DNA from 3 places in the Streptomyces sp. NPDC033178 genome. Region 2 is predicted to be linked to each of the others. Evidence: riboswitches for the same ligand, from Rfam matches in the RefSeq annotation. Region 2 holds a riboswitch; each other region holds the start of a gene.
The links. A riboswitch is a leader RNA that binds a small molecule or an ion and turns the genes downstream of it on or off. The one in region 2 is predicted to bind cobalamin.

Region 1 (10,307 bases), on a different contig from region 2:
GAGGCGGGGTTCGGTGGGCAGCGGTTTGCCCGGCGGCGCCTTGAGCGCGGCGTCGCTGGCGAAGCGGCCTGCCGCCACCGTGGCGGCGACGGTGGCTGCGCCGGCTATGGCGACGGTGACGGCTGCTGCCGTCGGATTCACGGTGCGCACGGGTCCAGTCTCCTGACGGAACCCGTTGTCGGCCAGTCAAATGGGGCGAATGCGGGTTCGGCACCGCCGGAACGGTGCGTATCGGCTGAGCGCCGTGGCTGTGGGGATCAGGCACGGCGGCGGTACCGGTCGGGTCGGCGGCCGCACCCGACCCCCACCGCCGGCCAGGCCCAGTCACCGTTGCGGACCCCCGCCAGTACGGCTGCAGGCCTCCGATCACGGTTGCCGCCCTCCCCCGACAATCCCGGTCGCCGGCCTCTCCCCGTCACGGCCGCTGGCCATACCCCCTCAGCCGTTCCCCCACCTCGTCCACCTGTTCCCGGGTGAGCAGCGTGGGCGTGTGCCCTGGGAGGGACGAGGCGGTCAGCCAGAGGTGGCACATCCACTCCAGTTGGGCCGTGCGGTCGTAGGCCTGGGGGAGAGAGGCTCCGTATGTGAGGGTGCCGTGGTTCTGAAGGAGACAGGCGGTGCGGTCCCGGAGTGCCTGGAGCATGTTCTCGGCCAACTTTTCCGTGCCGTAGGTGGCGTAGGGGGCCACACGGACGGGACCGCCGAGCGCGGCGGCCATGTAGTGGATGAGCGGCAGCTCCTCGACGAGGGTCGAGACGGCCGTGGCGTGCACCGCGTGGGTGTGGACGACGGCGCGCGCGTCGGTGGCACGGTAGACCGCCAGATGCATGGGCAGTTCGCTTGTCGGAACGAGCGAACCGAGCACCTGCCGGCCGTCGAGGGAGACCCCGCAGAGGTCCTCGGGGGCCAGCCGGTCGTACGGGACTCCGCTCGGCGTGACCAGGACGGTGTCGCCCACGCGCACCGAGACGTTGCCCGATGTGCCGACGACCAGACCCTCGTCCGCCGTCCGGCGGGCCGTCGCCACGAGGTCGTCCCACGCCCGCTCCAGCGCCTCCCGCGCCGGGGGCGCGTCCCGCTCCCCCGAGTCCCGTCCGTCTCCTGTGTCCCGCCGCTGCTCAGCCATGCCGCGATCCTGCCAGCCGCGCGGCTCAACCCCGGCGCGGGCAGGGCACTTTAGGGCGCGACCGACGCATCCGAAAGGTCGCACAAGGGCATGAATCGCCTGCCGGGAGCGAATGACCGGCATGCGACGGGCTTTCAAGGATCTTCCAGTAACCTCTGGGAGATTTTTCGTGCACGTCGCCATTCCGGGGGGGAAACATGGCTCGTGATCGCAAACTGTCCCTTCAGCGCGCCCGATTCGTCGCCGCCTCCGTCGCGACGCTGGCGCTCGGCGGCACCGCTCTCGCCGAGGTGCCGGCCTCGGCGGCCGCCAAGCCCAAGGGCCACGACGTGTCCTCGCACCAGAAGAACGTCAACTGGTCGAGCGCGAAGAGCAAAGGCGCCAAGTTCGTCTATGTGAAGGCCACCGAGTCGCACACGTACCGCAATCCGTACTACAACCAGCAGTACAACGGGGCACGCGGCGCGGGCATCATCCGCGGGGCGTACCACTTCGCACTGCCGCACAAGTCCTCGGGGACGACACAGGCCGCGTACTTCGTACGCAACGGCGGCGGCTGGCGCGCGGACGGCTGGACGCTGCCGCCCGCGCTGGACATCGAGTACAACCCGTACGGCAAGAAGAAGTGCTACGGCCTGAGCAAGAGCAAGATGGTCAGCTGGATCAAGGCCTTCAGCAACGAGGTGAAGCGGCAGACCGGCCGTCGGCCGGTGATCTACACCAACTACAACTGGTGGAAGATGTGCACGGGCAACAGCGCCGCGTTCGCCGCGAACCATCCGCTCTGGCTGGCCCGCTACAGCTCGACTGCGGGGTCGCTGCCGTCAGGCTGGAACTTCTGGACCTTCTGGCAGTACGACAACGGCGGCAGCCTGCCGGGTGACCAGAATCTCTTCAACGGATCCCTGAACCAGCTCAGGGCGTTCGCGAGGGAACGATAGGGGTAGCGGACCCCTGAATTCCGCCTCTGTTCGAGACCTCTTGCCGCCACTCCGACACAAGCGGAGTGGCGGCACCTCTATTGGGCCACCCTGTCGCCCACCTCAGTTCATCTTCCGTTCATCCAGGTTGCCTACGGTCCCTGTGCCACTGACGTCCAAGAGAAGCCTGGGTAAATGGAACACATCACGCTCCTCCTCGGAATCGTGATCGTTACCGCTCTCGTGTTCGATTTCACGAACGGTTTCCACGACACAGCCAACGCGATGGCGACGACCATCTCGACCGGTGCCCTGAAGCCCAAGACGGCGGTGGCCATGTCCGCCGTGCTGAACCTCGTCGGTGCGTTCCTCTCCGTGGAGGTCGCCAAGACGATCTCCGGCGGCATCATCAACGAAGAGGGCATCCGCACCGAAGTGATCTTCGCGGCGCTCGTCGGCGCCATTCTGTGGAATCTGCTGACCTGGCTCCTGGGTCTGCCCTCCAGCTCCTCGCACGCACTGTTCGGCGGCCTGATCGGCGCCGCGGTCATGTCGGCCGGCTGGTCGTCGGTGAACGGTTCGACCGTCGTCACCAAGGTCCTGCTCCCCGCGATCGCCGCGCCGCTGGTGGCCGGCCTCGCCGCGATGCTCGCCACCCGGCTGACGTACCGCATCAGCAACAAGGCCGGTGAACAGGCGACCTCCAAGGGCTACCGCGCGGGCCAGATCACCTCCGCGGGCCTGGTCTCGCTGGCCCACGGCACGAACGACGCGCAGAAGACCATGGGCATCATCACGCTCGCCCTGGTCACCGGCGGTGTGCTCGCGCCCGGGTCGAACCCTCCCCTGTGGGTCATCGTCTCGGCCGGTATCGCCATCGCGCTCGGCACCTACCTGGGCGGCTGGCGCATCATCCGCACCATGGGCAAGGGCCTCACCGACCTCGCGCCGCCGCAGGGTTTCGCCGCCCAGACCAGTGCCGCGACGGTCATCCTGGCCTCCTCGCACCTCGGCTTCTCGCTCTCCACCACCCAGTCCTGCTCCGGCGCCGTGATGGGCTCGGGCCTCGGCCGCAAGGGGGGCGTCGTCCGCTGGTCGACCGCGACCCGGATGTTCGTCGCCTGGGGCCTCACGCTTCCCGCCGCCGGTCTGGTCGGCGCGGGCGCCGAGTTCCTCACCAAGCAGGGCACCTGGGGCATCGTCCTCACCGGCGCGCTGCTGATCGCGGGCTCGGCGGTCATCTGGACGCTCTCCCGCCGCCAGCCCGTCACCGTCGACAACGTGAACGACGTCAACGGCGAGCCCGCCGGCGTCGTGACCACCGCCATCGCCGCCGTCACCCCGCCGCCGGCGGGCACGGTCGCCGCGGCCGACGACCTCAAAACCACCATCCCGGGCCCGGACGCCACCGAGCCCGCCCGTACGGCCACGGTGTAAGGAACCCACAGCATGAAGATCGACTGGGCAGCCCTCGGCTCCGTCTTCGGAGTCAGCCTCATCGTCACCGTCGCCCTCGTGGGCCTCTTCACCCTCGGCATCGTCGGCCTCTCCAAGCGCGAGTCGGCCTCCGCCCAGGGCGACACCGCGACCCTCGCGGTCACGGGCGCGTACGCCTGCTTCGCCGCCTGCGCGGCGGCGGTGGCGTACGGGATCTATCTGATCGTCGCCTGACGCGTCCGGCACCTCCGTCCCGCGCGGCTCCGCCCCGCCGACCCCCCGGTCGGCGGGGCGGAGTCGTGTCCGTGTGTGGGCCTCAGCACACTCTCCCGTCGCAGGTCAACAGCAAGTTGACGGGTGTTCGTGGGCGTGGTGGACTGCCGGAGCCATGTACGGCGGCAGGAGAGGAAGCCGGTGCGAATCCGGCGCGGTCCCGCCACTGTTACCGGGGAATCGACACCCCGGGAGCCAGGAACTCTCGCCGTCGGTCTCGTCGAACCAGGGCGCGGACACCCTGAGTGAGGACAAATCGCCATGCGCGGCTGCCCAATTGCCTTTCCAGCGACGGTTGTGCCCGACCTGACGGTCGGCTGAACCGATGCGTGCCGACCGCGTCTTCGCGTACGGCGCCGCCGCCGGCCTCCTCGGTGACCTGCTGCTCGGCGATCCCCGCCGGGGGCATCCGGTCGCCGCGTTCGGACGGGCCGCGGGTGCCGTGGAGCGGGTGCTGTGGCGGGACCACCGGGGGTGGGGCGCTCTGCACACCGCCGTGTGTGTCGGCGGGGCCGCCTCGATCGCCGCGCTCGCCGGGCGTTCCGTGCGTCCCTCTCCTGCCGCCTCCGTCGCCCTGACCGCCGCCGCCACCTGGTCCGTCGTCGGCGGGACTTCGCTCGGGCGGGAGGCCCGGGCCATCGGCGGGGCGCTCGCCGCCGGGGACATCGAGGTGGCCCGGGAGCGGCTGCCCCACCTCTGCGGGCGCGATCCGCAGTCGCTGGACGCCGACGGGATCGCCCGGGCCGTCGTCGAGTCCGTCGCCGAGAACACCTCGGACGCCGTCGTGGGCGCCCTCGTGTGGGGTGCCGCGGCCGGTGTGCCGGGACTCGTCGGCTTCCGTGCCGTGAACACGCTCGACGCCATGGTCGGGCACAGGTCCGCCAAGTACCGGCGGTACGGCTGGGCTTCCGCGCGGCTCGACGATGTCGCGGGGTGGCCCGGGGCGCGGCTCACCGCCGTCCTCGCGGCCGTCACGGGAAGCGATCCGCGCGGAGCCGTACGCGCCTGGCGTGCCGACGCCGTCAAGCACCCGAGTCCCAACGCCGGGCCCGTCGAGGCCTCGTTCGCCGGGGCGCTCGGCGTGCGGCTGGGCGGGACGCTCTCGTACGCGGGAAGGGTCGAGCACCGGCCCGTACTCAACGGTGAAGGGCGGGCCGTGGAGGTCGGGGACATCGAGCGGGCCGTGCGGCTCTCGCGGCGCGTGGGCCTGCTCGCGCTCGGCGTGAGTGTCGCCGGACGGCTCCTCGTCAACAGCCTTCGCACGAAGGGGCGTACGTCATGAGTCGGGGAACGAGCGGGGGAACGGGTGGCGGGCTGCTCGTCGCCGGTACCACCTCCGACGCGGGCAAGAGCGTCGTGACGGCCGGGATCTGCCGGTGGCTGGTGCGGCAGGGTGTCAAGGTGGCGCCCTTCAAGGCGCAGAACATGTCGCTCAATTCGTTCGTCACGCGGGAGGGCGCCGAGATCGGGCGGGCGCAGGCCATGCAGGCACAGGCCGCGCGCGTGGAGCCCACCGCGCTCATGAATCCCGTACTGCTCAAGCCGGGCAGCGACCGGAGCAGTCAGGTCGTCCTCATGGGCAGGCCCGTCGGGGAGATGAGCGCCCGCGGCTATCACGGCGGGCGTCAGGAACAGCTCCTCGGGACCGTGCTGGAGTGCCTCGCCGAGTTGCGGGGCACGTATGACGCGGTGATCTGTGAGGGGGCGGGCAGTCCCGCCGAGATCAATCTGCGGCGGACGGACATCGTGAACATGGGGATCGCGCGGGGCGCGCGGCTGCCCGTGCTCGTCGTCGGCGACATCGACCGCGGGGGTGTCTTCGCCTCCTTCTTCGGAACCGTGGCGCTGCTCTCGCCCGAGGACCAGGAGTTCGTCGCCGGGTTCCTCGTCAACAAGTTCCGCGGGGACGTGTCCCTGCTGGAGCCCGGCCTCGACATGCTCGAGAACCTCACCGGACGTCGTACGTACGGGGTCCTGCCCTTCCAGCACGGTCTCGGCATCGACGAGGAGGACGGGATGGCGGTCTCGCTGAGGGGCTCGGTCCGGGAGTCGGCGGTCTCCTCCCCCGTCGGCGAGGACATCCTGCGGGTGGCCGTCTGCGCGATCCCGCTGATGTCCAACTTCACGGACGTGGACGCGCTGGCCGCCGAACCGGGCGTCGTCGTGCGGTTCGTGGACCGGGCCGAAGAACTCGTCGACGCCGACCTGGTCGTCGTGCCCGGCACCCGTGGCACGGTCAGGGCCCTGGAGTGGCTGCGGGAGCGCGGCCTCGCGGACGCCCTCGCCAGAAGGGCCGCGGAGGGGCGTCCCGTCCTCGGTATCTGCGGTGGCTTCCAGATCCTCGGCGAGCACATCGAGGACGAGGTCGAGTCGCGCGCAGGCCAGGTGGACGGGCTCGGACTCCTCCCCGTGCGCGTGCGGTTCGCGCGGGAGAAGACCCTGACCCGGCCCGTCGGCGCGGCGCTCGGCGAGCCCGTCGAGGGGTACGAGATCCACCACGGGGTCGCCCATGTCACGGGCGGGGAACCCTTCTTGGACGGCTGCCGGGTCGGCGAGGTCTGGGGCACGCACTGGCACGGCTCGCTGGAGTCGGACGGCTTCCGCCGGGCCTTCCTTCGCGAGGTGGCGGCCGCCGCGGGGCGCCGCTTCGTACCGGCCGCCGGCACGTCGTTCGGGTCGCTGCGCGAGGAGCAGCTGGACCGGCTCGGCGATCTGATCGAGGAACACGCGGACACGGACGCGCTGTGGCGGCTCATCGAGTCCGGCGCGCCGACAGGACTGCCCTTCATTCCACCGGGAGCACCCGCATGAGCACAGTGTTGTTGTTGTCGACCGCCGACACGGATCTGCTGGCGGCGCGTGCCGCCGGCGCCGCGTACCGGATCGGCAATCCCACCCGCGTGGATGTCGCGGAGGAGCTTCCCGCGCTGGTCCGCGGCGCGGACGTCGCCGTCGTACGGCTGCTCGGCGGCAAGCGTGCCTGGGAGGACGGGCTCGCCGCGCTCAAGGCGTCCGGGATCCCGACCGTGCTGCTGGGCGGGGAGTCCGTCCCCGACGCGGAGCTGATGGCCGAGTCGTCCGTGCCCGCCGGTGTCGTCGCGGAGGCGCTGCGCTATCTGGTCGAGGGCGGCCCGGAGAACCTGACCGAGCTGGCCCGCTTCCTGTCCGACACCGTGCTGCTGACGGGCGAGGGCTTCGAAGAGCCCCGGAAGATGCCCGAGTTCGGGGTCCACGGCGAGCGCGCGTACGTCGAGGGCCGTCCGACCGTGGGCGTGCTCTTCTACCGGGCGCACCAGCTGAGCGGCAACACCGCCTTCGTGGACACCCTGTGCGACGCGATCGAGGCCCGGGGCGCGAACGCCCTTGCCGTGTACTGCGGTTCGCTGCGCGACGCCGACGCGGGCCTGTACGAGATCCTCGGCAAGGCCGACGCGCTGGTCGCGACGGTTCTCGCCGCCGGCGGCACGCACGCCTCGCAGGCGTCCGCGGGCGGTGACGAGGAGGCCTGGGACATCGGCGCGCTCGCCGACCTCAACATCCCTGTCCTGCAAGGGCTCTGCCTCACCTCGTCACGGTCCGCCTGGGCCGGGTCCGACGCCGCCCTCTCCCCCATGGACGCGGCGATGCAGGTCGCGATCCCCGAGTTCGACGGACGCCTCATCACGGTCCCGTTCTCCTTCAAGGAACAGGGTCCCGACGACGTTCCGGTGTACGTCGCCGACCCCGAGCGCGCCGCCCGGGTCGCCGGAATCGCCGTGCGCCACGCCCGGTTGAAGCACAAGCCCAACGCGGAGAAGAAGCTCGCGCTCGTCTTCACCGCCTATCCAACCAAGCACTCCCGGGTAGGCAACGCGGTCGGCCTCGACACCCCCGCCTCGGCGGTACGGGTTCTCGACGCGCTGCGGGACGCCGGGTACTCCCTGACCGAATACCCGGACAACGGCGACGAGTTGATCCACCGGCTCATCGCGGCCGGCGGCCACGACGTCGAGTGGCTGACCGAGGAGCAGCTCGCCTCGGCCCCGGCACGTGTGCCGCTCGCGGACTACCGGGCCTGGTTCGACAAGCTCGACCCGGATCTGCGCAGCGGGATGCTGGAGGCGTGGGGCGAGCCGCCGGGCAACCTGTACGTGGACGGCGACGACATCGTGCTGGCCTCCCTCCAGTTCGGGAACGTCGTCGTGATGATCCAGCCGCCGCGCGGTTTCGGCGAGAACCCGATCGCGATCTACCACGACCCGGACATGCCGCCGTCGCACCACTACATGGCGTCGTACCGCTGGCTGGACAACAGCTTCGGCGCCGACGCCGTCGTGCACATGGGCAAGCACGGCACGATGGAATGGCTGCCGGGCAAGGGACTCGGGCTCAGCGGCGGCTGCGCGCCCGACGCGGTCCTCGGTGAACTCCCCCTCGTCTACCCCTTCATCGTCAACGACCCCGGCGAGGGCACCCAGGCCAAGCGCCGCGGTCACGCCACCGTCGTCGACCACCTCGTACCGCCGATGGCGCGCGCGGACACGTACGGCGATCTGGCGAAGCTGGAGCAGCTCCTCGACGAGTACGCGCTCGTGTCCGACCTGGACCCGACGAAGGCCCCGGCCGTGCGGGCCCAGATCTGGACGCTGGTCAAGGCGGCCGAGCTGCACCACGACCTGCATGTGGACGACCAGCCGGACGACGACGCCTTCGACTCGTTCGTCATGCACATCGACGGCTATCTGTGCGAGATCAAGGACGTGCAGATCCGCGACGGCCTGCACATTCTCGGCGGCGGCCCGGAGGCCGAGCCGCGCGTGAACCTCGTACTGGCCGTGCTGCGGGCCTCTCAGGTGTGGGGCGGGACAGCGAACGCGCTGCCGGGCCTTCGGGCCTGTCTCGCCGAGCACTTCGGCCTGGTCGAGAAGGAGTTGCTGGGCGAGCCCGGTGCGCCGCTGAAGGTGCCGGTCGAGCTGAGCGACCTGGTCCCGGGACCCTCGCGGTCGGCGGCCGACGCGATCGATCTCCTTGAGCAGCTGTGCCGCCGGTTCGCGGAGGGCATGGAGGAGCGCGCCTGGGAAGTCGCTGCCGTGCCCGCTCTCGTGCGCGAGGTGCTGGGCGGCACCGAACTCCCCGACGCCGTCGCGGTGTTGGAGTTCGCGTGCCGTGAGGTGGTGCCGCGTCTCGCCCGTACGACGGACGAGATCGACCACATCCTCCTTGCCCTGAACGGCGGTTACGTCCCGGCGGGCCCCTCGGGTTCACCGACCCGCGGACTCGTGAACGTCCTGCCGACCGGCCGGAACTTCTACTCCGTCGACCCCAAGGCGATCCCGTCCAGGCTGAGTTGGGAGGTCGGGCAGTCGCTCGCCGACTCGCTCGTGCAGCGGTACCTCCAGGACACGGGCGACTACCCGAAGTCCGTCGGCCTGACGGTCTGGGGCACCTCCGCGATGCGCACCCAGGGCGACGACATCGCGGAGATCCTGGCGCTGCTGGGCTGCCGGCCGGTGTGGGACGACGCCTCGCGGCGCGTCACCGGCTTCGAGGTCGTGGGCCTGGAGGAACTCGGCCGGCCGCGCATCGACGTCACGGTCCGTATCTCCGGTTTCTTCCGGGACGCGTTCCCGCATGTGGTCGGGCTGATCGACGACGCGGTACGGGCGGTGGCCGACCTGGACGAGCCCGCCGACCGCAACTACGTGCGCGCGCACGCCGACGAGGACACCGCCGAGCACGGCGACCGACGGCGCGCGACGTCCCGTATCTTCGGCTCGAAGCCCGGCGCGTACGGGGCCGGTCTGCTCCCCCTCATCGACGCGCGCAACTGGCGCTCCGACGCCGACCTCGCCGAGGTGTACGCGGTGTGGGGCGGCTACGCGTACGGGCGCGGGCTCGACGGGCGGGCGGCGCGCGGGGACATGGAGACGGCGTTCAAGCGCATCGCCGTGGCCGCCAAGAACGTCGACACCCGAGAGCACGACCTCGTCGACGCGGACGACTACTTCCAGTACCACGGCGGCATGGTCGCCATGGTCAGGCATCTGACGGGCGCGAGCCCCGAGGCGTACGTCGGTGACTCCGCCACTCCCGACCAGGTGAAGACCCGCACCCTCGGTGAGGAGACCCACCGGGTCTTCCGCGCCCGCGTGGTCAACCCGCGCTGGATGGCGGCGATGCGGCGCCACGGCTACAAGGGTGCCTTCGAGATGGCGGCGACCGTCGACTACCTCTTCGGGTACGACGCCACGGCCGGGGTCGTGGACGACTGGATGTACGAGAAGCTCAGCGCGGAGTACGTCTTCGACGCGGAGAACCGGGACTTCATGAAGAAGTCCAACCCCTGGGCCCTGCGCGGCATCACGGAACGGCTCCTCGAAGCGGCGGACCGCGGACTGTGGGCCGAGCCGGACGCCGAGACGCTGGAACGGCTGCGCGCCACGTACCTGGAGCTCGAAGGCGACTTGGAGGGCGACGACCAGTGAGTACCCCCTTTCCGTTCACGGCTGTCGTCGGACAGGACGACCTGCGGCTCGCGCTGCTCCTGAACGCCGTGTCGCCCGCGGTCGGCG
Region 2 (10,307 bases):
CGCGAAGAACGCGACCAGCCGGCCGATCATGTGCTGCTCGCCCGGTGACAGCTTCGCCAGGTCGGTGACGTCCGAGTGGAGGTCGACCTCCTCGACGGTCCAGGTGTTCTTGATCGCGTCCCGGTAGCGCTCGTAGAAGTCCGGGTAGCGCATGGGACGCAGAGTCAGCTCGAAGCCCGGGTCGAGCAGGTTCTTCTGGACCTTCTCGGCGTTCTCTGTGTTCTCGGGAGCGGTGGTCATTACTGGCAGGCCTCGCAGGACTCGGGGTTCTCAAGTGAGCAGGCGACGGCGTCCTCGTCGGGAGTCGCCTGTACGGGAATGGGGGCGCCCGCGGCCGACGAGGAACCCGCGGCACGGGCGATGCGCGTCGCCGGGCGCGAGCGCAGGTAGTACGTCGTCTTCAGCCCCGACTTCCAGGCGTACGCGTACATCGAGGAGAGCTTGCCGATGGTAGGCGTCTCCAGGAACAGGTTCAGCGACTGGGACTGGTCCAGGAACGGGGTCCGGGCCGCCGCCATGTCGATCAGGTCGCGCTGCGGGATCTCCCACGCCGTGCGGTACAGATCGCGCACGTCCTGCGGCACCCATGTGAAGCCCTGCACCGAGCCGTTCGACTCGCGCAGCGCCTCCCGGGTCTGGGTGTCCCACACGCCGAGCTTCTTCAGCTCCGCCACCAGGTAGGAGTTGACCTGGAGGAACTCGCCGGAGAGGGTCTCGCGCTTGAAGAGGTTGGAGACCTGAGGCTCGATGCACTCGTAGACGCCCGCGATGGACGCGATCGTCGCGGTGGGCGCGATCGCGAGCAGCAGCGAGTTGCGCATGCCGACCGAGGTGATCCGCTCCCGCAGCGCGGCCCAGCGCTCCGGCCAGTTGAGCTCCACGTCGTAGTGGTCGGGGTGCAGCACCCCCTGTGCCGTACGGGTCTTCTCCCAGGCGGGCAGCGGGCCGTTGCGCTCGGCGAGGTCGACGGACGCCTCGTACGCGGCGAGCATGACGCGTTCGGCGATCCGGGTGGAGAGCGCCTTGGCCTCGGCGGAGTCGAAGGGCATCCGCAGCTTGAAGAAGACGTCCTGCAGACCCATCGCGCCCAGGCCCACCGGCCGCCACCTGGCGTTGGAGCGGCCCGCCTGCTCGGTCGGGTAGAAGTTGATGTCGACGACCCGGTCGAGGAAGGTGACGGCGGTACGGACGGTCGAGTCCAGCCGCTCCCAGTCGATGACCTCGGTGGCCCCGGGGGCCGTGATCACGAACGCGCCGAGGTTGACCGAACCGAGGTTGCAGACCGCCGTCTCGCCGTCGTCCGTGACCTCCAGGATCTCCGTGCAGAGGTTGGAGGAGTGGACCGTGTGGCCGGGCAGCGCGGTCTGGTTGGCCGTGCGGTTGGCGGCGTCCTTGAAGGTCATCCAGCCGTTGCCGGTCTGCGCGAGGGTGCGCATCATGCGGCCGTACAGATCGCGGGCCGGGATGGTCTTCTTGGCGAGCCCCTGGTCCTCCGCCTTGCGGTAGGCGGCGTCGAACTCCTCGCCCCACAGGTCGACCAGCTCGGGCACGTCCGACGGCGAGAACAGCGACCACACGCGGTCCTCGTTCACCCGGCGCATGAACTCGTCCGGGATCCAGTGCGCGAGGTTCAGGTTGTGCGTACGGCGGGCGTCCTCACCGGTGTTGTCGCGCAGCTCCAGGAACTCCTCGATGTCGGAGTGCCAGGTCTCCAGGTAGACCGCGGCCGCGCCCTTGCGCCGGCCGCCCTGGTTCACGGCGGCGACCGAGGCGTCGAGCGTCTTCAGGAACGGGACGATGCCGTTGGAGTGCCCGTTCGTCCCGCGGATCAGGGAACCGCGCGAGCGGACACGGGAGTACGCGATGCCGATGCCGCCCGCGTGCTTCGAGAGGCGGGCCACCTGGTGGTACCGGTCGTAGATGGAGTCCAGCTCGTCCAGCGGGGAGTCGAGGAGGTAGCAGGACGACATCTGGGGGTGCCGCGTACCGGAGTTGAAGAGCGTGGGGGAGGACGGCAGGTAGTCGAGGCGGCTCATCAGCCGGTACAGCGCGGCCACTTCGTCGAGGGCGCGGGTCCCCGCTTTTGAATCGAGCACGGTGTCCTCGGCGAGACCGCTCGCCACGCGCAGCATGAAGTGCTGGGGCGTCTCGATGACGGACCGCGTGATCGGGTGCCGCAGCAGATACCGGCTGTGCAGCGTGCGCAGGCCGAAGTAGCCGAAGCGGTCGTCCCCTTCGAGGTCGATCAGCGCGTCCAGACGGGCCGCGTGGGTCCGTACGAACTCGGCGGTGCGGTCGGCGATCAGGCCCTCGCGGTGGCCGACCGCGACGGACTCGGAGAAGGACCTGACCCCCTGCGAGGCGGCCTCCTCGGCGATGCCGATCGTCAGCAGACGGGCGGCCAGCTTCGAGTACACGGGGTCCTCGGAGATGAGGCCCGCGGCCGCCTCCGTGGCCAGCTCGCGCAGCTCCGCGGTGATCCCGTCGGCCCCCACGGAGGACCGGCCGCGCAGCGCGGCGGCGGCGACCCTGCCGGGATCGGCGTCGGGAAGGTCGGCGGTGAGGTCGGTCAGGGTCCGCAGCAACACGGTTCCCGGTCCGTCGGCCTCGGCCCTGTCCTGCTGGTACTGGGGCGCTTTCGCTGAGACCGGATCGGCTGGCGCGATGGTCACGTGGGGCTCTCCCTCGCTCGGCACGGGGCCTGCGGGGAGAGGGGTTCGGGGCACACGGGGGTACACGCTCTGCGCAGCGGTACGCCGCGTCCACCGGCCCACTCCGCGAGGCCCGGACGTCATGGCACCCGGGCCGGGTGGCCTGGGCACGCTGTCGGCAGGTCCTCGGACTGACCAGGCGCACGGCTCTCCCCTGGGGACAGACATGCACAAGTACACCGTTGCGGGACAGTTCCGGATTTGCACCGGATTCCCCTGCGGCGACAACGAGCATGAGCATACATCTTGTGCCGGGCTCGGGAAGCACCCCCACATGTTGTGTGTCGTATCGGCTTCGGAGGGTGTATCGGTATGTGTCAGAGCGTCAACTCGTAGGTGAGCAGCATGATGTCGTCGAGGTCCGGGATCGGGTTCCAGTCGCGGTCCGGGGCGCGGGTGAAGCCGAGGCGTCCGTAGATGCGATGGGCGCTGTGCATGGTGCGCTGGGTGGACAGCACGAGGCGTACGCAGCCGTCCGTGGCCCGGGCGCGGTCGACGCAGGCGCGCACGAGAGCCTCTCCGGCGCCGTGCCCGCGGGCCTCCTTCGCGACCGCCAGCATCCGTATCTCGGCCTCGCCCTCGCGTGCGATGTCGGCCATCGGACCGCCGGACGGGACGAAGGTCACGCAGCCGACGACCCGCTCGCCCGCGCCTGTCCCCACCACGGCCACCAGTACGTCCGCTGCGGCGGCCCGCTTCGCCACGTCCCGCAGCTCGCCCAGATACTCGTCGCTCTCCCCGAAGTCGAGCAGCCCGTCCCCGAGATAGGCCTGCGCGGTGATCTCGCCCACAGCCTCGTACTCCTCGGGCTTCGCCCGTCTGATCACGATGTCCATGCTTGGCAGTGTGCCGGAGGGGTACGGCAAGGGGCCGCCGAGTTTCTCGCGCACCGGTGCCGGTGCCGGGGCCGTCGCGCCGGTGCCAGGGGCGTCCGAGGGGGCGGGCTCAGCCCACGGCCGGCCACTGCGGCAGGGCCGTGACGAAGTCCTTCGTGAAGTCGCGTGGGCCCGGGCCGAGGGCCACGCGGCCCGTGTGGCGGGTGCGGGCGGTCAGGGCGGGCGACTCCGTGTAGTAGTTCCGTTGGGCGGCCGCGGGGACGAACACGGTCTGGCCGCGGGTGAGTTCGCTGGCGCACTCGACGACGACGGCTCCCTCCGCGAGCGTCACGAAGGATTCGTCCGCGCACACGCCCACGGCGAGCGGGTCGTGCAGCGGGCAGGAGTCGCCTCCGCCGTGGCGGCGGTAGGAGTCGATGTAGAACCGCAGCAGCCGGGCCGCGAGCGCCGTGCCCGCCCCCGCAGCCTCCAGCGCGGCGAGGTCGGCGGGGCCGAAGAGCCAGCGGTGCGAGGCGTCCAGGTCGACCATGGTGAACGGGATGCCCGAGGAGAGCACCACCTCGGCGGCGTCCGGGTCCGCCCACATGTTGAACTCGGCGACCGGGGTGATGTTTCCGGGCACCTGCGCGTTGCCGCCCATGAACACGAACTTCTTCACTCGGTGGGCGAAGGCCGGGTCCTCCAGGAGCGCGATGGCCACGTTGGTGAGCGGGCCGGTGGCGCACACCGTCAGCTCGCCCTCGTGCTCCCGGGAGAGCCGCAGCAGTGCCTGTGCGGAGGACTCCGTCAGGTGTGCGGCGGTCGAGTCGGGGAGTGTCTCGTGGCCGAGGCCCTCGGGGCCGTGGAAGTGGCCGGCGGCCGTGTACGGGAGGCGGGTGAGGGGGCGGGCCGCTCCGCGGTGGACCGGGATGTCGGTGTCGATACGGAGGGCTCTCGCGAGGGCGCGGGCGTTGCGGTAGGTCTGCTCGGCGGGGAGGTTGCCGCCCACGGAGGTGTAGGCCCTGAGGTCCCACCTGCCTGTGCCCAGGAGGTACTGGAGAGCCACGGCGTCGTCTATGCCGGGATCACTGTCGAGGACGATCGGCGAACCAACGCTCATGACGCCCAGCGTAACCGCGGACTGCCGTGCCGCCAGGGGCAGTTGTCGCCCCCGCCGCCCCTACCCGTCCCGTCCCTGGGGGCTGCGCCCCCAGACCCCCCCTTTCGGCCTGAACGGCCTCGTCCTCAAACGCCGGACGGGCTAATAGTCAGCCCCTCCGGCGTTTGAGGAGCGGGGGTTCGGGGCGGAGCCCCCGAGGAAGGGACGGGAATGGGTAGGGGCGGCGGGGGCGAAAAAAGGCTAGTGCCCCGCCCCCGCCCCCGCCGTCGCCGGCGGCAGCTCGACCTGCACACCCTTGTCGCCCGCGTCCGCTGTGTAGTCCTCGGGGGACGTCTCGTCGATGCCCTCGGGCGCCTTGAGGGCCTTGAGGGCGAAGGTCAGGACGACCGTCACGACCACGTTCAGGACGAACGCCGTCAGACCGATGTACCCGATCTCCCCGATCCCGGGAATCTCCTTCGAGGAACCACCGAAGTGCTTCTGCGTGGGCGAAGCCACCCCATAAGCAGCCACCGTGCCGTACAGCATGCCGACCGCCCACCCCGCGAGCAGCGCCCACCGGTGGAACCACCGGGTGAACAGCCCGCCGACCAGCGCCGGGAAGGTCTGCAGGATCCAGATCCCGCCCAGCAGCTGGAAGTTGATGGCCACGGTCTTGTCCATGGTCAGGACGAAGACCAGCGCACCCACCTTCACGAGCAGCGAGACCAGCTTGGAGACCTTGGTCTCCTGGGCGGGCGTCGCGTCGGGCCGGATGAAGTCCTTGTAGATGTTGCGGGTGAAGAGGTTCGCCGCCGCGATGGACATGATCGCCGCGGGCACGAGCGCACCGATACCGATCGCCGCGAAGGCAACCCCCGCGAACCATGCCGGGAACATGTCCTCGAAGAGCTGCGGGATCGCCAACTGCCCGTTGCTGACCTTGACCCCGGCCGCGATCGCCATGAACCCGAGCAGCGCGAGCAGGCCCAGCATCAGCGAGTACAGCGGCAGGATCGTGGTGTTGCGCCGGATCACCTCACGGCTGCGCGACGACAGCGTGGCCGTGATCGAGTGCGGGTACATGAAGAGGGCCAGGGCGGAGCCCAACGCCAGCGTGGCGTAGGTCCATTGGCCCGCCTCGCCCGGCGCCAGCGCACCGCGTGGCGCGCCCGTCGCCGGGTTGGTCTGGCTGTACGCCTCGCCCGCCTTGGCGAAGATCTCGTCGAAGCCGCCCAGCTTGATCGGGATGTAGATGATCGCCACCGCGATGACGATGTAGATCAGCGTGTCCTTCACGAACGCGATCAGGGCGGGTGCGCGCAGACCGGACGAGTACGTGTAGGCCGCCAGCACACCGAAGGCGATGAGCAGCGGTAGGTCCTTGACGAACCAGTTGGTGTCCTCGCCGCCGCCGACGCCCATCACGTCCAGGACGGCCTGGATGCCGACCAGTTGGAGCGCGATGTACGGCATCGTCGCGAGGATGCCCGTCACCGCGACGGCCAGCGACAGGCCCTTCGAGCCGAAGCGTCCGCGTACGAAGTCCGACGTCGTCACGTACCCGTGCTTGTGCGAGACCGACCACAGGCGGGGCAGGAACGTGAAGATCAGCGGGTAGACGAGGATCGTGTACGGCACGGCGAAGAAGCCGGCCGCGCCCGCCGCGTAGATCGCCGCCGGGACCGCCACGAACGTATACGCCGTGTAGAGGTCGCCGCCGAGCAGGAACCAGGTGACCCAGGTGCCGAACGACCGTCCGCCCAGGCCCCATTCGTCGAGACTGTCGGTCTCGGCCCTGCGCCAGCGCGCGGCCAGGAAGCCCATGACCGTGACGGCCAGGAAGAAGAGGATGAAGACGGCGAGTGCCACGCCGTTCACGCCGTCGTTCATGCGGACGCGCCCTCCTTCTGGGACTTGCGGGCGCGCTGGTCACGGTTCCACAGCTTGTACGCGATCATCGTGAGCGCGGTCGAGATGAACACCCACAGCATCTGGTACCAGTAGAAGAACGGGATGCCGATGAAGGTCGGGTCGACCTTCGCGTACGAGCCCACCCAGAGCATCGCCACGAACGGCGCGACCAGACAGACGGCGATCACCACACGGACCGGTGTGACGACAGGCGGGGGCACGACCGGCGGGGTCTCCACCGGCGGTTTCCCTTCGGGCGCTCTTGGCGCATCCGGCGCTTCAGACATACTGCGGCTCCGTCCCCTCACTGATCACCTGTGCAACGCGCAGGAAATCTAAGGGACGGTTCCGCTTTATGGAACCCCTGTCCGCATAACGGATACGGCGTTCCGCTCAGTGCCGCCAACTGCTGCTCACGGTCGCTCGCTGCCGAGCGCGGAGCCCGACAGCGAGCGGACATCGCGCTCAGCAGCAGCGGAAACCCTGCCGGGGGTCCTCCTCCTGACGGTCCGTGCGCATCCGCTCGAACTCCCGCCGCGACGGCACGGCCGCGTCGGGGTGACCCTTGCGCACATGCGCGACATACCGGTCGTACGCCGATTCGTCGGTGAGCTCCCGTACGTACCAGCGCACGCCCCTGACCGCCCGGCTAGCCGCCCGGTGCAGCGCCGACCGCATCGCGTTCCTCCTCCTTCTCCTCCTTGGTCGGGATCAGCCCGGCCGGGGCCACGATCTTCGACTCGACGTAGGGCGACTCGCTGAGCGTGGAGAGCGCGGGACGGCGTATGTGCCGGATGCACACCCTCGTCGCGTCCGCGATGACGATCACGATGAGCAGGGCGAGGACCGCCGCCAGGACGCCGTCGACTGTGGAGTTTGTGACGATCGTGTGCATGTCGTCCATGCTCTTGGCGGGCGCGATGAGCTCGCCCCGGTCGATGCCGTCCTGGTAGACCGAGCGCTGCTTGAAGAAGCCGACGCGCGGGTCGCTGGAGAACACCTTCTGCCAGCTCGCGGTGAGCGTCACCGTGGCGTCCCAGGCGAGCGGAATCCCCGTGATCCAGGCCCACTTGAGGCGTCCGGACTTCACCAGCAGGGTCGTGCAGACGGCCAGCGCGACCGCCGCAAGGAGCTGGTTGGAGATGCCGAAGATCGGGAACAGCTGGTTGATCCCGCCGAGCGGTTCATGGACGCCGACCCACAGGAAGTAGCCCCAGAGGCCGCAGACGATGCCGCTGGTGATGACCAGTCCGGGCTTCCAGCTCACATTCTTGAAGGGTTTGTAGAGATTGCCGAGCGTGTCCTGGAGCATGAAGCGGCCCACGCGGGTGCCCGCGTCGAGCGCGGTCAGGATGAACAGCGCCTCGAACATGATCGCGAAGTGGTACCAGAACGCGCGCAGACCGCCCCCGGTGACTTCGGAGAAGATCTCCGAGACGCCGACCGCGAGGGTGGGCGCACCACCGGTCCGCGACAGCAGGGACGCCTCCTCGACGTTCTTCGCCGCGGCGGCCAGGTCCTCGGGGGATATCTGATAGCCCCAACTCCCCACCACCTGTGAGGCGTTCTGGACCGTGTCCCCGATGACGCCGGCCGGCGCGTTCATCGCGAAGTACAGGCCCGGGTCGATGACGGACGCCGCGATCAGCGCCATCACGGCGACGGACGACTCCATGAGCATGGAGCCGTACCCGATCATCCGGACCTGCGTCTCCTTCTGGATCATCTTCGGCGTCGTACCGGAGGCGATGAGGGAGTGGAAGCCGGACAGGGCCCCGCACGCGATGGTGATGAAGACGAACGGGAAGAGCGAACCGGCGAAGACCGGCCCGTCCCCGCGCGTGGCGAAGTCCGTGACCGGGTCCATCTTCAGCGTCGGCATCGAGACGATGACGCCGATCGCCAGCAGCGCGATGGTGCCGATCTTCATGAAGGTGGAGAGGTAGTCGCGGGGCGCGAGCAGCATCCACACCGGCAGGATCGACGCGACGAAGCCGTACGCCACCAGCCAGATCACCAGTGTCGAGGGCGCGAGCGTGAACGTGTCGGCCCACGAGGACTCGGCGACCCAGCGGCCCGCGACCAGCGCGAGCAGCAGCAGGGCGACACCGATCAGCGAGACCTCGCTGACCCGGCCGGGCCGCAGGACCCGTAGGTAGAAGCCCATCAGCAGGGCGATGGGGATCGTCATCGCGATGGAGAAGGTGCCCCACGGCGACTGAGCGAGCGCGTTCACGATGACCAGCGCGAGCACCCCGAGCAGGATGATCATGATGGCGAAGGCGGCGAGCAGGGCCGCCGCGCCGCCGAACGGGCCGATCTCCTCGCGTGCCATCTGCCCGAGGGACCTGCCGTCCCGGCGGGTGGAGAAGAACAGGACGACCATGTCCTGGACCGCCCCCGCGAAGATCACGCCGACGATGATCCAGATGGTGCCGGGCAGATATCCCATCTGCGCGGCCAGTACGGGTCCGACCAGCGGGCCGGCCCCCGCGATCGCCGCGAAGTGGTGGCCGAGCAGGACGCGCCGGTCGGTGGGGTGGAAGTCGATGCCGTTGTCGAGCCGCTCGGCGGGCGTGGCCCGGGTCTTGTCGACCTTGAGGACCTTGTAGGCGATGAACTTCGAGTAGAAGCGATAGGCGATGGCGTACGAGCCGAGGGCGGCGGCCACCATCCAGACGGCCGACACCTCCTCGCCCCGGGACAGCGCGAGGACGGACCAACCGGCCGCGCACACCAGCGCGACGACGGTCCAGATGACGATGGTTTGCGGACTTGCCTTGCGAGGGCCTTGGGGCGATGCCGTCTGTGGGCTGTCGGTGCGCACGGGTCGTCCTCCCGTCCATGGGTGACGGGAGGACGGTAGAACAGGAAGGGGATCAGCGCTACACCATGCGCACCAGTCTGTGTGCGCAGGCGCAACTCACTTGTCCTGGCGGGTTCCTGGGCCGGTGTGCATTGTGCGGGTGGGTGGGGCCGGAGTGCGCGGTTCCCCGCGCCCCTAAAAGCAGGGGGTTACGTCCGGCCTTTGTCTTTCGTCTTTTAGGGGCGCGGGGAACTGCGCACTCGGCCACGACACACCCGCAGCCGCCCACCCACCTCTACTCCACAGGCCTCTTGAGCCGAGCAACGAACTTGTACCGGTCCCCCCGGTACACCGACCGCACCCACTCCACCGGCAACCCACCCCTGTCGAGCGAGTGCCGGGACAGCATCAGCATCGGCAGCCCCACATCCGTACCGAGCAGCCCGGCCTCCCGCGGAGTGGCCAGCGACGTCTCGATCGTCTCCTCGGCCTCGGCGAGATGAACGTCGTACACCTCGGCCAACGCCGTGTACAGCGAGGTGTACTTGACGAGTGACCGCCGCAACGCGGGAAACCGCTTCGCGGACAGGTGCGTCGTCTCGATCGCCATCGGCTCCCCGCTCGCGAGCCGCAGCCGCTCGATGCGCAGCACCCTCCCGCCGGCGGTGATGTCGAGCAGCCCGGCGAGCGTGTCGTCCGCCGTGATGTAGCCGATGTCCAGGAGCTGCGAGGTGGGTTCGAGGCCCTGGGCCCTCATGTCCTCGGTGTACGAGGTGAGTTGCAGCGCCTGCGAGACCTTCGGCTTGGCGACGAACGTGCCCTTGCCCTGGATCCGCTCCAGCCGGCCCTCGACGACCAGCTCCTGAAGGGCCTGGCGCACGGTCGTGCGCGAGGTGTCGAACTCGGCGGCGAGGGTGCGCTCGGGCGGTACGGGTGTGCCGGGCGGCAGCGTCTCCGTCATG
Region 3 (9,941 bases), on a different contig from region 2:
GACGAGCGCCTGAGCGGGATCGACGACCCGGCGGAACTCGTGGCGGCGGGCTTCAGGCTCAGCGCCAGAATGGCCGATTCGCATCCGGAGCTGATGCAGGTCCTGCGCCGCCGGGGCCTTGAGCCCCTCCACTCCGACCGCGGGCTCGCTCCCCGTGCCCTGCGCGACCTGGAGGTCGGTGTCGCGTCCGGCCGGTTCTCCCCCGTCGATCCGACCGTCGCGCTGACCGCGCTGGGCGGGACCCTGCTGTCCCTGGTGGAGCTGAGGTTCACCCGCCCGGACATGGACGGCGACGAGGCCGCCGTGAACCTGGCCGAGATGGTCCTGCGCATGCTGGGCGTCCCGGCCGACGACGCCCACGACGTCGCCCGGCGGCCACTCCCCGACCTCGGCTGACGAACGGGTCCGGGCAGGCCCAGGAGCCGTAGTCCGCCTCCGTGGGAGAATCGGATAGCCATTTCCACCCCCTGCATCCGCGAGGACGTGCCGTGCCCAAGCCCGTGGTCCGTGAGCCGTTGCGAAGCAATTCGCGTTCCAACCGGGCCCGCATCCTCGCCACCGCCCGACAGGAGCTCGGACGGAACCCCGACGTCACCCTGGAGGAGATCGCCCGGGCGGCCGGCGTGGTCCGCCGTACGCTCTTCGGGCACTTCCCGGGGCGCGCGGCCCTGCTGGACGCTCTCGCCGAGGAGGCGTCCGAGGCCCTGCGCGGCGTCGTGGCCCGTTTGCCGGACGAGGCCGAGGCACCCGATCGTGCGTTCGCGCGGTTCGTCCTGTCGATCTGGTCGGTGGGGGACCGGTACCGGCTGCTCCTGGCACTCGCCCGCCAGGATCTGGGCGTGGAGAGGGTGTCCGAGGTGCTGGCCCCGGCCCGGGACGTGGCGACGGCCGTCCTCGAACGAGGGCAGCGCGCGGGTGTGTTCCACGAGCACCTGCCGGCGGTGGTCCTCAGCTCCGGCCTGGAGGCCCTGGCCATCTCCCTGCTCGAAAGCGTCAACACGGGGGCATGGGAGGACGACGGGACACGGACCGCCATCGCCACGCTGGTCGCGGCGGGAGTATCGGAGAAGGAGGCGTCCGCGGTCGTCGAGAGCGTGGCGTCGGAGGAACGCGCCGAGGCCGCCGACGCGTAGAGGCGTATGTGACACATAGGGTGTATATGGCGTATGGGATGCTAGGCAACCGGTTCGTCGTGTCGTGGCGTCTTGATCATCGGAAGGAACGTCACGCCCGCACGAACAGGAAGTACGGCCTTGGACACCTCAGGATCCCGCTCCGGTCCCAGTTCCAGCACCACCTCCAGCACCACCTCCAGTTCCAGTTTCGGTTCCGGTTTCGGTCCCGGCTCTCGTGCCGCCCGCTTCAGCTCGCGCCCGAGCCGTCGTACGGCGCTGGCCCTGGGCGCCGGAGCGGCGCTGGCGGTCACCGTGCCGACGGCGGCGCACGCCTCGGCCCCCGGCGGAGAGAGCCTCGCGGGACAGCTGGGTGACCTGGAGCGGGAGTACTCCGCGCGCCTGGGGATCTTCGCCCACGACACGGCCACCGGCCGGACCGTGGCCTACCGCGCCGACGAACGCTTCCCGATGTGCTCGGTGTTCAAGATGCTCACGGCCGCGGCGGTGCTGAGGGACCTCGACCGTGACGGCGAGTTCCTGGCCCGGCGCATCCGGTACACCAAGGAGTACGTCACGGCCGCGGGCTACGCCCCGATCACGGGCACGGACGAGAACGTCGCGAACGGCATGACGGTCGAGGAGCTGTGCTCCGCCGCTGTCTCCCAGAGCGACAACGGCGCCGCCAACCTCCTCCTGCGCGAGCTGGGCGGACCGACCGCGATCACCCGGTTCGCCCGCTCGACCGGGGACAGGATCACCCGGCTCGACCGGTGGGAGCCCGAGCTGAACTCGGCGGAACCCTGGCGGAAGACCGACACCACCAGCCCGCGCGCCATCGGGCAGACCGGCGCGCGGCTCGTGATCGGCAGGGCGCTCCCGGCCGAGGACCGCGAACGGCTGACCGGGTGGCTGATCGCCAACACCACCAACACCGAGCGCTTCCGCGCGGGCCTGCCCAGCGACTGGACCCTCGCGGACAAGACCGGGGGCGGCTCGTCGTACGGGGTCGCCAACGACGTGGGCGTCGTATGGCCTCCCGGGCGGCCGCCCCTGGTGCTGGCCGTTCTGTCGACCAAGTACGCCGCCGACGGGCCCACGGAGAACTCGCTGGTCGCCAGGGCGGCAGCGCTGGTGGCGGCGGAACTCACCTGACGAGACAGGGCGCCTCCGACACAGCGCCCGGGGACATCCGTGTCCCCGGCCGCCACGTCGGAGGTATCGGATCAGTCGGCGGTGGGCAGTTCGGCCCGTACCGCATGGGCGGCCGCGACCAGGTTGTCCAGGGACGCCCGGGTCTCGGGCCAGCCGCGGGTCTTCAGGCCGCAGTCGGGGTTGACCCAGAGCCGTTCGGCCGGGATGGCCTCAAGCCCCTTGCGCAGCAGGGCGGCTGCCTCGTCCGCGCTGGGCACGCGCGGGGAGTGGATGTCGTAGACGCCGGGCCCGGCCTCCCGCGGATAGCCGTGCGCGGCCAGTTCGCGGGCAACCTGCATGTGGGACCGGGCGGCCTCCAGGCTGATGACGTCCGCGTCGAGGTCGTCGATCGCCTGGACGATGTCGCCGAACTCGGCGTAGCACATGTGGGTGTGGATCTGGGTGGCCGGCCGGACCCCTGCGGTGGTGAGCCGGAACGCCTCGGTGGCCCACGCCAGATAGCCGGGGCGGTCGGCGGCACGCAGCGGCAGGGTCTCGCGCAGCGCGGGTTCGTCGACCTGGATGACCGAAGTCCCGGCCGTCTCAAGGTCGTCGACCTCGTCGCGCAGGGCGAGGGCGACCTGGCGGGCGGTGTCGCCGAGCGGCTGGTCGTCGCGGACGAAGGACCAGGCGAGCATGGTGACCGGCCCTGTGAGCATGCCCTTGACGGGGCGCTGGGTCAGGGACTGGGCGTACGTCGTCCAGCGCACCGTCATCGGCTCGGGGCGGGAGATGTCGCCGGCCAGGATCGGCGGACGGACGTAACGGGTGCCGTAGGACTGCACCCAGCCGTGCTGCGTGGCGAGGTAGCCGGTGAGCTGCTCGGCGAAGTACTGGACCATGTCGTTGCGTTCGGCCTCGCCGTGCACGAGGACGTCCAGGCCGGTCTTCTCCTGGAAGGAGATCACCTCCTGGATCTCGGCCTTGATGCGCTCCTCGTAGCCGGCCGTGTCGATGCGCCCGGCGCGCAGGTCGGCGCGGGCGACGCGCAGTTCGGCGGTCTGCGGGAAGGAGCCGATGGTGGTGGTCGGGAGGAGGGGCAGACTCAGGTGGGCGCGCTGTGCGGCGGCTCGTTCGCCGTACGGCTGGGAGCGGCGGGCGTCGGTGTCCGTGACCGCACCGACCCGCGCCCGTACGGCCGGGTCGCGGGTGATGGGCGAGTTCGCGCGGGAGGCCAGGGCGGCCCGGTTGGCGGCGAGTTCGCCGGTGATCGTGCCCGTCCCCTGGGCGAGCCCCCTGGCGAGGGTGACGACCTCGGCCGTCTTCTGCCGGGCGAAGGCGAGCCAGCGCAGGATCTGCGGCTCGATGTCCCGTTCGGCGGTGGCGTCGAGGGGCACGTGGAGCAGTGAGCAGGACGTGGCCACGTCGACCCGGTCGGCCAGCCCCAGCAGGGTGCCGAGCGTGGCGAGGGACTTGGTGAGGTCGTTGACCCAGATGTTGCGCCCGTTGACCACGCCCGCGACCAGGCGCTTGCCGGGCAGTCCGCCCACGGCGGCGAGCGCGTCCAGGTTGCCGGCGGCCGCCTCGGTGAAGTCGAGGGCGAGGCCGTCGACCGGGGCCTTGGCCAGCACCGGCAGGGCGTCGCCGAGCCGGTCGAAGTAGGAGGCGACCAGCAGCTTCGGACGGTCGGTGAGCGCGCCGAGGTCGCGGTAGGCGCGCGTGGCCGCGTTCAGTTCGGCGGGCGTACGGTCCTGGACCAGGGCCGGTTCGTCGAGCTGCACCCACTCCGCGCCCGCCGCCCGCAGATCGGAGAGGACCTCGGCGTACACCGGCAGCAGCCGGTCCAGCAGGGTCACCGGGTCGAAGTCCGCGGCCACACCGGGCGCGGGCTTGGCGAGCAGGAGATAGGTGACGGGTCCGACGAGGACCGGGCGGGCGGTGAGACCGAGCGCGAGTGCTTCGCGGAGCTCGGCGACCTGCTTGGCGGAATCGGCGGTGAAGACGCTGTCAGGGCCCAACTCCGGGACCAGGTAGTGGTAGTTGGTGTCGAACCACTTCGTCATCTCCAGCGGCGCCACGTCCTGGGTGCCGCGGGCCATCGCGAAGTAGCCGTCGAGCGCGTCGGCCTCGACCGAGGCGCGGTGGCGCCCGGGGATCGCGCCGACCATGACGCTGGTGTCCAGGACATGGTCGTAGTACGAGAAGTCGCCGGTCGGCACCTCGTGGATGCCGGCCTCGGCCAGCTGCCGCCAGTTGGTGCGGCGCAGTTCGGCGGCGGTGGCCCGGAGGGCGTCGGCGTCGACGCGGCCCTTCCAGTACCCCTCGATCGCCTTCTTCAGTTCCCGGCCCCTGCCCTGACGGGGGTAGCCGTACACGGTGGCCCGTGCCGCCGCGGCTGCGGACTTCGATGTCACGGAACTCTCCTTCGCGAGATGTCTCCCTGAGATCCCGGGACGGGACGTGGGCGCGAAGGGGTGACGAACCCGGCAGAGACACCTCTCGCGCGGCAAGGCGCGGTCGTCCGCCGGATATGTACGCCTGACCCGCCCACGAGGTCACCGGGATTGTCCGTACGCGATCGGTCACGTACGGGCAGATGGCAGGTCTTCGGACTCGCGAGCACGCCCTCCGTACGGAGGACACCTACTGGCCGTCGCTTCCCAGGCCCCCGCTTCTCGGGGCCCAGTGCGTATGACGGCGGTCGTTCCCGCTCACCGCTGCGGGGCAGTCCCGGATTCCCACCGGGTTCCCTCTTGCGACGCATCCCGCCTGGCGGACGGGGCGAACCAGCTGCACCGGTCAGCCTAGGGGTCGCGGCCTCACGACGTGGAACATTGCCCATATGCCGGACGGCTGTACGAGACACCGGGTCGTACGAGACACCGCCCAGGCCAACTGGACGGGCGCCGCCCCACTCCTGTGGCGCCGCCCGCCCCGGTCCCCCACTGCCACCGGCCCCTCAACCGGTGACGGGCCGGGCCCCTCAGCCCTGGGCATACACGGGGAACCCGCGGCCCGTCCTACGCGGTCCCGCTCACTCCGGTCCTGCCCGGTCCGACCCGGTCCCGCTCAGTCCGTCTCGCCGCCGAACGCCCGCAGGATGCGCTCGGCGGCGAGTGTGGCCGTCAACTCGCCGTCCCTGACCCGCTGTTCGAGACCGGGCCCGAGGGCGCGTACGGCGGGATCGGAGTGCAGGCGGCCGAGGAGTTCGTCGCGCACCATCGTCCAAGTCCAGTCGACCTGCTGGTCACGGCGTTTGGCGGCGAGGCGGCCGGTCGAGTCGAGCAGCGTACGGTGCTGTTCGAGACGCTCCCAGACCGTGTCCAGGCCGGTCGACTCACGGGCGCTGCAACTCAGCACCGGTGGCGTCCAGGCGGCGTCTGCGGGGTGCATCAACCGCAGCGCGCCCGCCAACTCCCTTGCCGCGCCCCGGGCTTCCCGCTCGTGCGGTCCGTCCGCCTTGTTGACGGCGATCACGTCGGCCAGCTCCAGGACACCCTTCTTGATGCCCTGCAACTGGTCCCCGGTCCGGGCGAGGGTGAGGAGCAGGAACGAGTCGACCATGTTCGCGACGGCGGTCTCGGACTGGCCGACGCCGACCGTTTCGACGAGGACGACGTCGTAACCGGCCGCCTCCATCACCACGATCGACTCCCGGGTCGCCTTGGCGACCCCGCCGAGCGTCCCGGCGGTGGGGGAGGGGCGAATGAAGGCCGCCGGGTCGACGGCCAGGCGTTCCATGCGCGTCTTGTCGCCCAGGATGGACCCGCCCGTCCGGCTCGACGACGGGTCGACGGCGAGCACGGCGACCCGGTACCCGAGCGAGGTGAGCAGCGTGCCGAACGCGTCGATGAACGTCGACTTGCCCACGCCCGGGACGCCGCTGATGCCGATCCGCCGCGCCCTCCCGCTGTGTGGCAGCAGCTCGGTCAGCAACTCCTGTGCCATCGCCCGGTGTTGGGGCCTCGTCGACTCGACGAGCGTGATGGCGCGCGCCACCAGCGCCCGCTTCCCGTCGAGTACGCCCTTCACATAGGTGTCGAGGTCGATCGCCATGGGGCTCAGAGGTCGTGGCCGAGGTCGGTGGCCAGACGCTCGACCAGGTCGTACGCCGCGTCCGGGATCACGGTCCCGGGCGGGAAGACGGCCGCCGCGCCCATCTCCACGAGCGTGGGCACGTCCTGCGGCGGAATCACCCCACCGACCACGATCATGATGTCCTCGCGCCCCTCCTCCGCGAGCTGCTCCCGCAACGCCGGTACGAGGGTCAGGTGCCCGGCGGCCAGCGAGGACACCCCGACGATGTGCACGTCCGCCTCGACGGCCTGGCGGGCCACTTCACCCGGCGTCTGGAACAGCGGGCCGACGTCCACGTCGAAGCCGAGGTCGGCGAAGGCGGTCGCGATCACCTTCTGGCCGCGGTCGTGGCCGTCCTGGCCCATCTTGGCGACCAGGATGCGCGGGCGACGGCCCTCGGCCTCCTCGAAGGAGTTCACCAGCGTACGGGTGCGCTCGACGGACGGGGACTCGCCGGCTTCGGTGCGGTACACACCGGAGATCGTACGGATCTGGCTCGCGTGCCGCCCGTACACCTTCTCCAGGGCGTCGGAGATCTCGCCGACAGTGGCCTTCGCACGGGCCGCGTTCACCGCCAGCTCCAGCAGGTTGCCCTCACCGCCCGCCGCCCGGGTCAGGGCGTCCAGCGAGTCCTGGCAGGCCCGCTCGTCGCGCTCCGCGCGCAGCCGCCGCAGCTTCTCGATCTGCTGGGTGCGTACGGAGGAGTTGTCGACCTTGAGGACGTCGATCTGCTCGTCGGTCTCCACGCGGTACTTGTTCACGCCGATCACCGGCTGACGTCCGGAGTCGATCCGGGCCTGGGTGCGGGCCGCGGCCTCCTCGATGCGCAGCTTGGGGATGCCCGCGTCGATGGCCTTGGCCATGCCGCCCGCCGCCTCGACCTCCTCGATGTGCTGCCAGGCCCGCCGCGCGAGGTCGTACGTCAGCTTCTCGATGTACGCGCTGCCGCCCCACGGGTCGATCACCCGGGTCGTGCCGGACTCCTGTTGGATCAGCAGCTGCGTGTTGCGGGCGATGCGCGCCGAGAAGTCGGTGGGCAGCGCGAGCGCCTCGTCGAGGGCGTTGGTGTGCAGCGACTGGGTGTGGCCCTGGGTGGCCGCCATCGCCTCCACGCACGTACGCGTGACGTTGTTGAACACGTCCTGCGCGGTCAGCGACCAGCCCGAGGTCTGCGAATGGGTGCGCAGGGAGAGGGACTTGGCGTTCTGCGGGTCGAACTGCTTGACCAGCTTGGCCCAGAGCAGCCGCGCGGCCCGCATCTTGGCGATCTCCATGAAGAAGTTCATGCCGATCGCCCAGAAGAAGGACAGCCGGGGCGCGAACGCGTCCACGTCCATCCCTGCGTCCCGGCCCGCCCGGATGTACTCCACCCCGTCCGCGAGCGTGTACGCCAGCTCCAAGTCGGCCGTCGCGCCCGCCTCTTGGATGTGGTAGCCGGAGATGGAGATGGAGTTGTAGCGGGGCATCCGCTGCGAGGTGAAGGAGAAGATGTCGGAGATGATCCGCATCGACGGCTTCGGCGGATAGATGTAGGTGTTGCGGACCATGAACTCCTTGAGGATGTCGTTCTGGATGGTCCCGGCCAACTTCTCGGGCGGTACGCCCTGTTCCTCCGCCGCGACGATGTAGAGCGCGAGCACCGGCAGCACGGCGCCGTTCATCGTCATCGACACGGTCATCTTGTCCAGCGGGATCCCGTCGAACAACTGCCGCATGTCGTAGATGGAGTCGATGGCGACCCCCGCCATGCCGACGTCACCGGTCACCCGAGGGTGGTCGCTGTCGTAACCCCGGTGCGTGGGCAGGTCGAAGGCGACGGACAGACCCTTCTGGCCGGCCGCGAGGTTGCGGCGGTAGAAGGCGTTGGACTCCTCGGCCGTGGAGAAGCCCGCGTACTGCCGGATCGTCCAGGGCTGGTTGACGTACATCGTCGGGTACGGGCCGCGCAGATACGGGGCGACGCCCGGGTACGTACCCAGGAAGTCCAGGCCCTCCAGGTCCTGCCCGGTGTAGAGCGGCTTGACCGCGATGCCCTCCGGGGTCTCCCAGAGGAGGTCGTCGCCGCCGGCCGCCTTCTTGACGGCGTCGCGCCACTCGTCGGGGCCGCCGTCCACGGCCGGGACCCCCAGCTCGATCCCGGAGAAATCGGGGATCGGTCCCGTCGGTTTCATCAGGACACTCCCATGCGGTCGAGGGTGGCGGAGAGCACGGCTACGGCGTCACAGTCCGCGAAGACGTAGTCGTCGACACCGGGGTACTGCCCGGGACGCCCGGCGAGGAACACATGCGCGGCGCCCGCCGACTTGAGGGACGCGGTGACCTCGGCGGCCTGCTCCTCGTACAGCGCGTCACTGGAGCACAGACAGGCCTCGGTGGCCCCGCTGTCCTCGAACGCGCCTTCCGTGACGGGTTCGATGCCGCCCGCCTGGAACAGGTTGGAGGCGAAGGTGAGGCGGGCGGTGTGGGCGGCTGCCGGACCGAGTGCGGCCAGGAAGATCCGCGGCCGGGTGCCGGTCGCCGCCAGGTGGGTGTCGGAGCGGGCACGCAGGTTCTCGTACGCCTCGTCGCGGCGCACCCGGGGGAGTCCGCCGGACGGCGGCTCGGGCGCGGGCTCGCGTGCCACCAACCGCTCGGCGAGGTGCGGGAACTCGCTGACCCCGGTGACGGGTTCGCGCCGCTTGGCCAGCTTCGCGCTGCGCGCCGCCCAGGTGGCGGCCAGCTCCTCGCCGACGAGGCCCGACCGCAGGGCGGCCGCCTGTCCACCCGACCGCTCGACGGACTGGAAGAACTCCCAGCCCGCGTGGGCGAGTTCGTCGGTGAGGCGTTCCACGTACCAGGAGCCGCCCGCCGGGTCGATCACCCGGGACAGATGCGACTCCTCGACCAGGATCGTCGAGGTGTTGCGGGCGATCCGGCGGGCGAACGCGTCCGGCAGGCCGAGGGCGTGGTCGAAGGGCAGCACGGTGACGGACTCGGCGCCGCCCACTCCGGCGGCCAGCGTGGCGACCGTCGCACGCAGCATGTTCACCCACGGGTCCCGGCGGCTCATCATCACCGGCGAGGTCACCGCGTGCTGCACCTGCCCGCCCGGCGCCCCGCAGACCTCGGCGACCCGAGCCCAGAGCCTGCGCGCCGCACGCAGCTTGGCGATGGTCAGGAACTGGTCCGCGGTGGCCGCGTACCGGAACTCCAGCTGCGCACAGGCCTGTTCGACGCTCAGCCCCGCCCCGGTCAGCTCCCGCAGATAGGCGACACCGGTCGCCAGCGAGCAGCCCAGCTCCTGCGCGGCGGACCCACCGGCCTCGTGGTACGGCAACGCGTCGACCGTCAGCGCCCGCAGCCCCGGGTACTCCTCGGCGCACAGCCGCGCGAGAGCGGCGACGGGCGCGAAGTCGAACCCGTCCTCTCCCGTACGGGCCGCATGGCCCAGGGGATCTGCGCCGAGATTGCCACGGGCGGCGTCGCGCGCGACCCCCCGCTCCTCGTACAGTCGCAGCAACTCCCGTGCGGCGGGCTCCACTTCACGCCCCGCCTCCAGGACGACCGGTGCCAGATCGAGGTAGACGCCGTCGAGGACCCGGCCGAGCGACGACACGGGGAAGCCGCCTTCGCCGACGG

Region 1: another riboswitch for cobalamin. It lies ahead of ACZ5VQ_RS15625 (cobalamin biosynthesis protein); the one in region 2 lies ahead of ACZ5VQ_RS06265 (ribonucleoside-diphosphate reductase subunit alpha).
Region 3: another riboswitch for cobalamin. It lies ahead of metE (5-methyltetrahydropteroyltriglutamate--homocysteine S-methyltransferase); the one in region 2 lies ahead of ACZ5VQ_RS06265 (ribonucleoside-diphosphate reductase subunit alpha).

The regions. Positions count from the first base shown of each region.
Region 1 is NZ_JBVIPT010000005.1:450,398-460,704, reverse strand. Features, by position in the region: gene ACZ5VQ_RS15650 (alpha/beta hydrolase) at 1-150, opposite strand, end outside; gene ACZ5VQ_RS15645 (class II aldolase/adducin family protein) at 416-1,126, opposite strand; gene ACZ5VQ_RS15640 (lysozyme) at 1,324-2,067, shown strand; gene ACZ5VQ_RS15635 (inorganic phosphate transporter) at 2,242-3,483, shown strand; gene ACZ5VQ_RS15630 (hypothetical protein) at 3,496-3,717, shown strand; cobalamin riboswitch at 3,840-3,983, shown strand; gene ACZ5VQ_RS15625 (cobalamin biosynthesis protein) at 4,082-5,038, shown strand; gene ACZ5VQ_RS15620 (cobyric acid synthase) at 5,035-6,567, shown strand; gene cobN (cobaltochelatase subunit CobN) at 6,564-10,220, shown strand; gene ACZ5VQ_RS15610 (putative cobaltochelatase) at 10,217-10,307, shown strand, end outside.
Region 2 is NZ_JBVIPT010000002.1:529,511-539,817, forward strand. Features, by position in the region: gene ACZ5VQ_RS06260 (ribonucleotide-diphosphate reductase subunit beta) at 1-240, opposite strand, end outside; gene ACZ5VQ_RS06265 (ribonucleoside-diphosphate reductase subunit alpha) at 240-2,672, opposite strand; cobalamin riboswitch at 2,812-2,952, opposite strand; gene ACZ5VQ_RS06270 (GNAT family N-acetyltransferase) at 3,029-3,547, opposite strand; gene ACZ5VQ_RS06275 (nucleoside hydrolase) at 3,657-4,646, opposite strand; gene mctP (monocarboxylate uptake permease MctP) at 4,887-6,518, opposite strand; gene ACZ5VQ_RS06285 (DUF3311 domain-containing protein) at 6,515-6,826, opposite strand; gene ACZ5VQ_RS06290 (YbdD/YjiX family protein) at 7,005-7,217, opposite strand; gene ACZ5VQ_RS06295 (carbon starvation CstA family protein) at 7,189-9,366, opposite strand; gene ACZ5VQ_RS06300 (GntR family transcriptional regulator) at 9,641-10,307, opposite strand, start outside.
Region 3 is NZ_JBVIPT010000019.1:71,867-81,807, reverse strand. Features, by position in the region: gene ACZ5VQ_RS37685 (TetR/AcrR family transcriptional regulator) at 1-396, shown strand, start outside; gene ACZ5VQ_RS37680 (TetR/AcrR family transcriptional regulator) at 489-1,133, shown strand; gene bla (class A beta-lactamase) at 1,392-2,267, shown strand; gene metE (5-methyltetrahydropteroyltriglutamate--homocysteine S-methyltransferase) at 2,339-4,660, opposite strand; cobalamin riboswitch at 4,828-5,052, opposite strand; gene meaB (methylmalonyl Co-A mutase-associated GTPase MeaB) at 5,316-6,302, opposite strand; gene scpA (methylmalonyl-CoA mutase) at 6,308-8,494, opposite strand; gene ACZ5VQ_RS37655 (methylmalonyl-CoA mutase family protein) at 8,494-9,941, opposite strand, start outside.